DNA from 2 places in the Aquamicrobium sp. YD-1-mutant5 genome. Region 1 is predicted to be linked to the other one. Evidence: riboswitches for the same ligand, from Rfam matches in the RefSeq annotation. Region 1 holds a riboswitch; the other holds the start of a gene.
The links. Region 1 has a riboswitch for thiamine pyrophosphate ahead of thiB (thiamine ABC transporter substrate binding subunit). Riboswitches for the same ligand answer to the same signal wherever they lie in the genome.
Positions count from the first base shown of each region.

Region 1 (4,726 bases):
GCGAACACATCGGCCACATGGCGCAGCAAGATGAACCAGCCCGCCCCGACGACGATGGGCGGCACCACCAGAACGAAACCCGCTCCAGTATCGGTGAGATATTCGAGCAAGGGCCGGCGCGCGCCGGCGCGGCGCAGGGCAAGCGCCTGCCTCGCCATCACCAGCGCCATGGAAAGGGCTGCCGCCAGCAACGCCGATAACAGCGCCAGGACGAGACTGGTCAGCGCGGCACGCTGCACCGCCGCTTCCATGACAAGACGGCCAAGCTCGGCCTGCAGCCCCGCCGCCACGGTGGCCGCCATCGGTCCGGCGACGAACAGAAGGGCGAGCACGATCAACGCACCGTTCAGCGCCGTCTCTCCGCCGCTCACCGAAACGAAACGCCGTGGCGCCACCGAGAGGCTCGCCTCGGCCACGGTGCCGGCCCCGAAACGGCTGAGAACGAAGACGATGGCAAGCGTCAGCCCGATCTGCAAAGCGGTCAGCGCAACGGCGCGCGCGGGATCGAAGTCGAAGCGCAGCGCCTGATAGATCGCCACTTCCAGCGTCGTGGCGCGCGGCCCGCCGCCGAGCGTCAGCACGATGGTGAAGGAGGTCACGCACAGCATGAACACCAGCCCGGCGACACCCGGCAGCGCCTGCCGCAACACCGGCCATTCGATCAGCCGGAATGCGGGGCGCGCGCCCATTCCAAGCTGGCTGGCCAGCCGCCACTGGTCCGCTGGCACGGTCTGCAAGGCCTCGACGAACAGGCGCGTGGCCAGCGGCAGATTGAAGAACACATGCGCCACGAGAATACCGGAAAGCCCGTAGATGCCCGGCCATGTTTCGCCACCCAGCATCGAAAGAAAGCCGGCGAAATAACCGGCCCGGCCATAGAGCGCCAGCACGCCGAGGGCGGCCACCAGAGCCGGCAGCGCCAGCGGCACGGCGAAAAGCTGAAGGATCAGCCCGCGCCCCGGAAAATCCGGATGGCGCACCAGAGCCCGCGCCACGAACAGCGCCGGCACAACCGACAAAAGCGTCGACAGCAGCGCCTGCCACAGCGTGAATCGGGCCACCCTGAACAGGTAGGGATCGAAAGCGGCAATCGCGCCGGAAAGATCGCGCGCGCCCTCGACGATCAGCCCGGCGAAGGCGCCGCCGATTAGCAGCGAGATCGCCGCCAGCGCCATGATGCCGGCGGCGACGCGCGGATCCCTGTATGCAGAGGCGACGCGATCGGCCAAGTTTTCTTACCTGCCCATCACGGACAGCCACTCGTCCACCCATACCTTGCGGTTGTCGGCGACCTCCTGCGGGCTGAATTGCAGGGCCTTTGCCGGGTTCACGAGCTTGTCGAAGGCAGGATCGAGCGGCTTGTCGGTCTTCGCCGCCGGATACATCCACTGCGTTTCCGGCACCGCGTCCTGAAAACCCGGACCGGTCATGAAGGCGAGGAACTTTTCGGCCAGCGGGTTCTTCGCTCCGGTAACGGTGATGCCGGCCACCTCGACCTGGAGATAATGCCCTTCGGCGAAGGCGGCGGCCTGATAACGGTCGCTCTTGTCGGCGATCATGTGATAGGCGGGCGACGTCGTGTAAGAGAGCACCATCGGCGCCTCGCCTTTGGTGAACAGCCCGTAGGCCTCGCTCCAGCCCGGCGTGACCGTCAGCACGCGGCCCTTCAGCTTCTCCCATGCTGCACCAGCCTCGTCACCATAGACCGAGCGCACCCACAGAAGCAGGCCAAGGCCCGGCGTCGAAGTGCGCGGATCCTGAATGACAATTTTCTGCGACGCATCTCCCTCTACCAGTTCCTTGAGGCTGGCCGGCGGGTTGGGCAGCTTTTCCGTATCATAGACCACGGCGAAATAGCCGTAGTCATAGGGCACGAACATGTCATCGTCCCAGCCGCCCGGAACGTTGACCTGCGGCGTCGCGCCATTGGCGACAAACAGGCCTGTGCCCCGCGCCTCTGCGGTGAGATTTGTGTCGAGGCCGAGCACGATGTCGGCCTTGGTCGACGCGCCTTCGAGCTTCACCCGGTTGAGCAGGGCGACCCCATCGGCCACCGAGACGAAATCGACCTCGCAGCCGCATTCGGCCTCGAAATTGGTCTTCACCTGCGGGCCGGGGCCCCATTCGGCAGTGAAGCTGTCATAGGTGTAGATGGTGAGCCTGCCTTCCGCCGAAGCGGGCGCGGCGGCCAGCAGGGCTGCGGCTGACAGAAAGGATAAGAGCATCGTGCGCATCGGCGCCTCCTTGGTTGCGTTTCAGGGGGTCGAGGCGCCGGATCTCCGACAGCTTCTAATCCCTCCGCCGGTACAAACCGGATCAGGTTCAGCGGGTTGGCGTGGTCTCGCCTCTCAGCCGGGCCGCAATGACGCGTCCGGCACCCCGTTAGAGCATCTTCAGAAATAGGCCCGCATGCGGCGGGAAGCAAGAGCGATGCCCCGCTCTTCCGTTCCTCCGGCGGGACTGCTAATGCCCTGATCCCATGAGCCGATACACCATCCTTCTCGGCGGCGAGCTTGTCCGCACACCCGCCCTCGACCGCCAGATCGCCGGCACGCGCGTCATCGCCGCAGATTCCGGCATCCGCCACGCCGAGGCGCTCGGCATCGTTCCCGAACTGTGGGTGGGCGATTTCGATTCCGCGCCGCCGGACCTGCCGGAGCATCTGGCATCAGTGCCGACGCGGAAATTCCCTGCCGACAAGGACAGAACCGACGGCGAACTGGCAGTGGACATCGCCCTTGAACAGGGCGCCACCGCGCTGGTACTGGCCGGTGCTTTCGGCGGCGCGCGCGCCGACCACGCGTTCCTGCACCTTGCGCTGGCGCTGCGGCTGGCAGAGGCGGGAACCGAGGTGTTGCTGACCAGCGGCACGCAGGAAGGCCGCCCGCTTCCCCATGGCAGCACCACAATCTTCGATTATGCGGACGGAACGCTGTTCTCGATCCTCGGCTTTTCGGATCTGACAGGCCTGACGGTTGAGGGCGCGAAATGGCCGCTTGAAGCCGTGCGCGTCCCCTTCGGTTCGTCGCTGACGATGTCGAACGAGGTGCGCGGCCGGCTCGGCGTCGGACTTGAACAGGGCCGCGCCCTGCTCGTCGCCCACCCACCGCTGCAACAGGCATTTTGACTGATGCCGTTTCGTTTCTCCGGCTACCTGTTTAGCCGCATTCCTGCGACGCCAGACGATGCAGTCTGGCTGCAAAATGCTCCAACCCCAAAAGAGGGCTGACATGGCTCCCCCGCTTCTCAATCTCGCCGGCATCCGCCTGACCTTCGGCGGCACGCCGCTGCTCGACGGCGCCGACCTCACCGTCGGCCCCGGCGACCGCATCGCGCTGGTCGGGCGCAACGGTTCGGGCAAGTCGACGCTGCTGAAGATCGCGGCCGGTCTGGCCGAGGCGCAGGACGGCGAGGTGTTCCGCCAGCCCACAGCCACCATCCGCTATCTGGCGCAGGCGCCAGACATGGACGGCTTCGCCACCGTGCGCGCCTATGTCGAGGCGGGTCTCGGCCCCGCCGACGATCCCTACCGCGCCACTTATCTGCTTGAACATCTGGGCCTCACCGGCGATGAAAAACCGGGCGAGCTTTCCGGCGGCGAGGCGCGCCGCGCCGCCCTGGCCCGCGTCATGGCCCCCGAGCCCGACATTCTGCTGCTCGACGAGCCGACCAACCATCTCGACCTCAATGTCATCGAATGGCTGGAGGAAGAACTGATCCGCTCCTCCTCGGCGCTGGTCATCATCTCGCACGACCGCCGCTTTCTCGAGCGCGTGTCGCGCGCCACCGTCTGGCTGGATCGCGGCCAGACAAGGCGACTCGACCGGGGCTTTGCCCATTTCGAGGAATGGCGCGACCAGATCCTCGAAGAGGAAGAGCGCGACCAGCACAAGCTTGGCCGCCAGATCGCGCGCGAGGAACACTGGCTGCGCTATGGCGTCACCGCCCGGCGCAAGCGCAATGTGCGCCGCCTCGGCGAATTGCAGACCCTGCGCCAGCGCCACCGCACCTATCGCGGCGCGGAAGGCGCTGCCACCATGGTGGCAAGCGACGCGGCGGAATCCGGCAAGCTGGTGATTGAGGCGAAGTCGATCTCCAAGAGCTTTGGCGAGCTCACCGTCGTCAGCGATTTCTCCACCCGCATCCAGCGCGGCGACCGCATCGGCCTCGTCGGCCCCAATGGTGCCGGCAAGACCACGCTCTTGAAGATGCTGACCGGCGAGCTGAAGCCGGATTCAGGCAGCGTGCGCCTCGGCGTCAATCTGGAGATCGCAACCCTCGACCAGAAGCGCGAGGCCGCCGACCCGAACGAGACGCTGGCCCACTATCTCACCGACGGGCGCGGAGAGAGCCTGATTGTCAATGGCGAGCAGCGCCATGTCGTCTCCTACATGAAGGATTTCCTGTTCAAGCCCGAACAGGCGCGCACGCCGGTGCGCGAGCTTTCGGGCGGCGAACGCGCCCGCCTGCTTCTGGCGCGCGTGCTGTCGCGTCCGGCCAATCTTCTGGTGCTGGACGAGCCGACCAACGACCTCGACATGGAGACGCTGGAATTGTTGCAGGAGCTCGTCGCCGGCTTTGCCGGCACGGTCATCCTCGTCAGCCATGACCGCGATTTCCTCGACCGCACCGTCACCAGCGTGATCGTCCCCGAAGGGAACGGACGCTGGATCGAATATGCCGGCGGCTATTCCGACATGCTCTCGCAGCGCGGAACCTCGAAGCT
Region 1 covers NZ_JCAKKP010000003.1:451,784-456,509, forward strand. Annotated here, with positions in the region: gene thiP (thiamine/thiamine pyrophosphate ABC transporter permease) at 1-1,229, opposite strand, end outside; gene thiB (thiamine ABC transporter substrate binding subunit) at 1,236-2,234, opposite strand; TPP riboswitch at 2,277-2,392, opposite strand; gene AC5XE7_RS06615 (thiamine diphosphokinase) at 2,480-3,127, shown strand; gene AC5XE7_RS06620 (ABC-F family ATP-binding cassette domain-containing protein) at 3,231-4,726, shown strand, end outside.

Region 2 (4,726 bases), on a different contig from region 1:
CTCGGCTGCCACACCGAAGGCGAGCATGGCCGCGCATGCGGCCAGATAGGGCTCGGGTTCGATGGCGAGGAAGGCGGCGATGACGGCACCGGAAAGACAGCCGGTTCCCGTCACCAATGCGGTCAGCGGATGGCCGTTGGTCACTGAGAAGGATGCCCCGTTGTGCGCGATGCGATCCGCCTTGCCGGTTCGTACCGCCACCACTGCGGCGGGCACGGAAAGCAGGTCGAATTCGGCCGCATTGGCGCGCAGCACCGCGGGACCACGCGCCAGCAGTTCCTGCGCGAAGGCGGCGCGCGGCGGCGAATAGTCGCAATGGGCGGGGTCGAGCGCCCATGGCCGCCCCCGCTCCGCAGCGACATCCACCGCGATGTCGATGGCCTCGCGGCGCTGGGCATCCAGCGTGCCGAGATTGACCAGCAGCGAATCCGCCCTGGCGACGAAATTTCCGACCTCCTCGGGCGAGGAGGTCATGGAAGGAATCGCGCCCAGCGCCGAAAGCCCGTCTGCGACGAATTTAGGGACCACGCCGTTCATCAGGCAATGAACGCGCGGACGGCGCCGGCGCACCTCGTCCAGCAGGCCGGCTGTGTGCTGGATCGCGCTCATTGCAACTCCACCGCGATGTCTTCGACCGCGGGGGCCTTCTTGATCAGCCCGCTTTCCTCAAGGAATGCCCCGAAGCGGGCATAGCGTGCGCGGTCGAGTGCCGAGGGCCGCTTGGCGAAGCGCGGCAGCGTGTCGTGCCACGCGGCCTTGTTCAATTCGTCATCAAGATCCGGATAAGCCCTGATGAACAGCTTCCAACTGTCTTCGGGATGGTTGGTGAGGTGGATCGCGCCTTTCTCCACCGCGCCAAGAAAGCGCCTCAGGCGGTCGTCGCCTGCCAGTTCCGGACGGGTGACGAACACCAGCTCGTCATAGACCGGAATGCCGTGCTCCTCGGGGAAGAAGGCGCGGCCTTCATGGCCTTCGAGCTTCATCTGGGTGAGCTCGAAATTGCGGTAGCCGCCGATGGTGGCGTCAACCTGCCCGCTGATCAGCGACGGTGACAGGGCGAAATTGACGTTGACCAGCTCGATCTTGCTCTTGTCCACCCCGGCATTGCCCAGCATGCGGGAAATGATGGCGTCCTCGAAGCCGGAAACCGAGTAGCCGATCTTCTTGCCCTCGAGATCCTTCAACTCCCTGATCGGCCCGTCGGCCAGAACCGTGAGCGTGTTGAGCGGGGTCTCGACCAGTGTGCCGAAGCGCACCAGCGAGACGCCGGCATCATGGTCGAGATAGAGATTGGGCTGATAGTGGATGCCGATCTCGGCCTTGCCGGAGGCCACCGCGCGTGGCACGATCGAGGGATCGGCAGGAGGCACGAACTCCACCTCAAGTCCCGCTTCCTCGAACAGGCCGAGCTCCTTCGCCACCACCAGCGGGGCATGGTCCGGATTGACGAACCATTCCAGCATCACGGTGAGCTTGTCGGCCGCATGGGCGGCACCCGCCGTGGCGACGGAAAGCAGAAGCGCGAGCGCGCAGGATCGGATCATGAGGATTTCCTTTGCTGATGATGGGGAGAGAATTCGCCTTCGCGCGCCCACGGCGTGAGAAGGGGGGCGAGGGCATCGACGGCCCGCCGCAACAGGAGGGTGAGGACGGCGATGACGGCCATGGCCGCGAACATGGTGTCGGTCTGCATGCGGGCATTGGCCTGAACCATGACGAAGCCGAGCCCCGCCGATGCACCCACCCATTCACCGATCACGGCTCCGAGTGGAGCAAGCGGCGCGGCAACCCGCAACCCGGAAACCAGTGCGGGAATCGCCAGCGGCACGCGCAGCAGAAACAGCGTCTGGCGGTGGCTGGCGGGGGTGAGGGCGGCGGCATCGACGATTTCGGGTGGCGTGCGCCGCAGCCCGTCCGCAAAGGCGGAGGCGACGGGAAAGAAGATGATGAGCGCCGTCATCACCACCTTGGAGCTCATGCCGAAGCCGAACCACAGCACCAGGAGCGGCGCGATGACGAAGACCGGAAAGGCTTGCAGAACCAGCACCACGGGCCAGACCGCGCGGCCAAGGCGCGGAAAGCTGGCGATGGCAAGCGCGGTCGCCACGCCTGCGAGCGTACCAGTGACGAATCCGGCGGCGATCTCGGACAGCGTCACCAGCATGTTGTCGAAAAGATAGAGCGGCTGCCGCTGGAAGGCGGCCGCGACGTCCAGCGGCGCTGGCAATATGTAGCGCGGCGGGGCAAAGGCCATGACGATTGCCTGCCATGAGGCCACCAGCACCAGCGTGGTGCGCAATGCTGCCAGAACAGCCGGCATGTCGCGATTCCCTAGAAGCGGAATCGTGTCGGCGGGCGGAATTCGTATCGATGCTGCATGGCGATCTCCCGACTTGTCATCATGGAGATCCAGGTGTGCGAAGAATTGGCAGGATTGCCCGAAGGCCCTTGTTCCGTTCCTACGCCGGCATAACCCGGATCAGGTTCAAGGGTCCGGCTCACTGCCATCTCAGCGCCGTACGGCGCCCCCCTCGGAATGAAGCCATCTATGTTTCAAGCGCCCGGTTCTGTCAAGCGACGTTGCCGCTGGCCAGAGAACGGAAGGGGCTGTCATCAGCCTGATCGCGAGCTGTCATCGCGCTGTAACGTGCGGGTCCTAGCTAGCGGGTCTCTTTTTGAGTTTACGGAGAACCCGATCATGCGAAGCCTACTCGCCATTCTGACCGCAACAACCATACTGGTTCCGGCCGTTGCCGGCGCCGCCACGGTCTACCCGCTCGACAGGGCAACGATTCTCACCGCTTCGCCCTTCGACGTGAAAGTCGAGTTCGATGGTGTTGTTGCGGGTTCCGATGTCACCGTCACCATCAACGGCAAGCCGGCCGCGGAAGTTCTTGGCAAGGAAGCCACCTTCATCGAGAAGGAAGACGGCGTCGAGGCTTCGGCCGTGCGTCTGGAAGGCGTGACGATCACCGAGCCCGGCACCTACACCGTGATCGCCAAGGCCGGCGACGATGAGAAAACCGTGACCTGGGAAGTTTACGGCACCGCTGCCGAGCCGAAAGCGAAGAACGTGATCTTCTTCCTCGGCGATGGCCTCTCGGTCGCCCACCGCACTGCCGCCCGCATCATGTCGAAGGGCATGACCGAAGGTAAGGCCAATGGCCGCCTTCACATGGACGATCTCGATCGCATGGCCTTCATCGGCACCTCGTCCACCGAAGCGATCGCCACCGACAGCGCCAACACCATGTCGGCTTACATGACCGGCCACAAGAGCGCCGTGAACGCGATCGGCGTCTACGCTGACCGTACCGCCGATCCGTTCGACGACCCGAAGGTCGAGACGCTGGTCGAGGCCCTGCGCCGTCAGACTTCCAAATCGGTCGGTATCGTAACGACGTCCGAGCTTCAGGACGCGACGCCGGCAGCGCTCTTTTCCCACACCCGTCGCCGCGCCGAGAAGGCGGCCATCAACACTCAGATCTTCGATCTGAAGCCGGAGGTCATCCTTGGCGGTGGTTCGGCCTACTTCCTGCCGCAGTCCGTTGCCGGCTCGAAGCGCAAGGACGACACCGATCACGTTGCGGGCTTCAAGGACGCCGGCTATACGCTGGCCACCACGAAGGGCGAGCTTGAGGCCGCCGCCGGCTCCAACACCGGCAAGGTTCTGGGCCTCTTCCACACCGGCAACATGGACACCACCCTCGACCGTGAGTTCCTCAAGAAGGGCACTGTCGGGAAGTTTCCCGAGCAGCCCGGTCTGGTCGATATGACCAAGGCCGCCATCGGCCAGCTTGAGAAGAACGCCGAAGGCTTCGTGCTCGTCGTGGAAGGCGCCAATATCGACAAGATGTCCCATCCGCTCGACTGGGACCGCGCCATCGTGGACACCATCGAGTTCGACAAAGCGATCGGCGTTGCCCGCGAATTCGCCGAGAAGAACCCCGATACGCTGATCGTCGTCACCGGCGACCACACCCATGGCGTTTCCATCATCGGCACGGTCGATGACGAGAAGCCCGGCGACGAGATGCGCGAGAAGGTCGGCACCTATGCCGAGGCCGGTTTCCCGAACTACGTCGATTCCAACGGTGACGGCTATCCCGACAGCGTCGATGTCTCGCGCCGTCTGTTCCTGGCCGCCAACAATGGTCCCGACCACTACGAAACCTTCCGTCCGAAGCTCGACGGCCCGTTCGTTCCGGCCATTCAGGACGAGAACAAGAAGTACATCGCCAACGAAGCCTACAAGGACGTTCCCGGCGCGGTGTTCGTGGAGGGCAACATTCCGCGTGACGGCGACACCGGCGTTCACGCCGTTGACGACGTGGTGCTGCAGGCGACCGGCCCCGGCTCCGAGAACTTCAAAGGCTACATGGAGCAGAGCGACGTCTACCGCGTTCTGGCCGACGCTCTGGCGCTTGGTACCACGCAGAAAAAGTAACACGTAAACAAGAAGCGGCAGGCCCGGATCATCTCCGGGCCTGCACCCGTTCAGTCAAGGAGGCTGCGATGATCTTCACCGCCCCGGATCGCCGGCAGGCGCTCGCCATGATCGGTGCCGCTGCGCTCTGCCTTTCGGCAAGGCCGGCCCGTTCGGCACCGAGCCCGATTTCCTTCAATGAACTCTATGGCAAGGTCAGCGTGCTGGGCCTGACCTTCTCCGACAAGGTGAAGGCTCTGGAAGGCAAGCCGGTCGCCATGCGCGGCTTCATGGCGCCGC
Region 2 covers NZ_JCAKKP010000008.1:128,490-133,215, reverse strand. Annotated here, with positions in the region: gene AC5XE7_RS13300 (hydroxyethylthiazole kinase) at 1-609, opposite strand, end outside; gene AC5XE7_RS13295 (ABC transporter substrate-binding protein) at 606-1,544, opposite strand; gene AC5XE7_RS13290 (ABC transporter permease) at 1,541-2,320, opposite strand; TPP riboswitch at 2,440-2,542, opposite strand; gene AC5XE7_RS13285 (alkaline phosphatase) at 2,699-4,447, shown strand; gene AC5XE7_RS13280 (hypothetical protein) at 4,516-4,726, shown strand, end outside.
Region 2: another riboswitch for thiamine pyrophosphate. It lies ahead of AC5XE7_RS13290 (ABC transporter permease); the one in region 1 lies ahead of thiB (thiamine ABC transporter substrate binding subunit).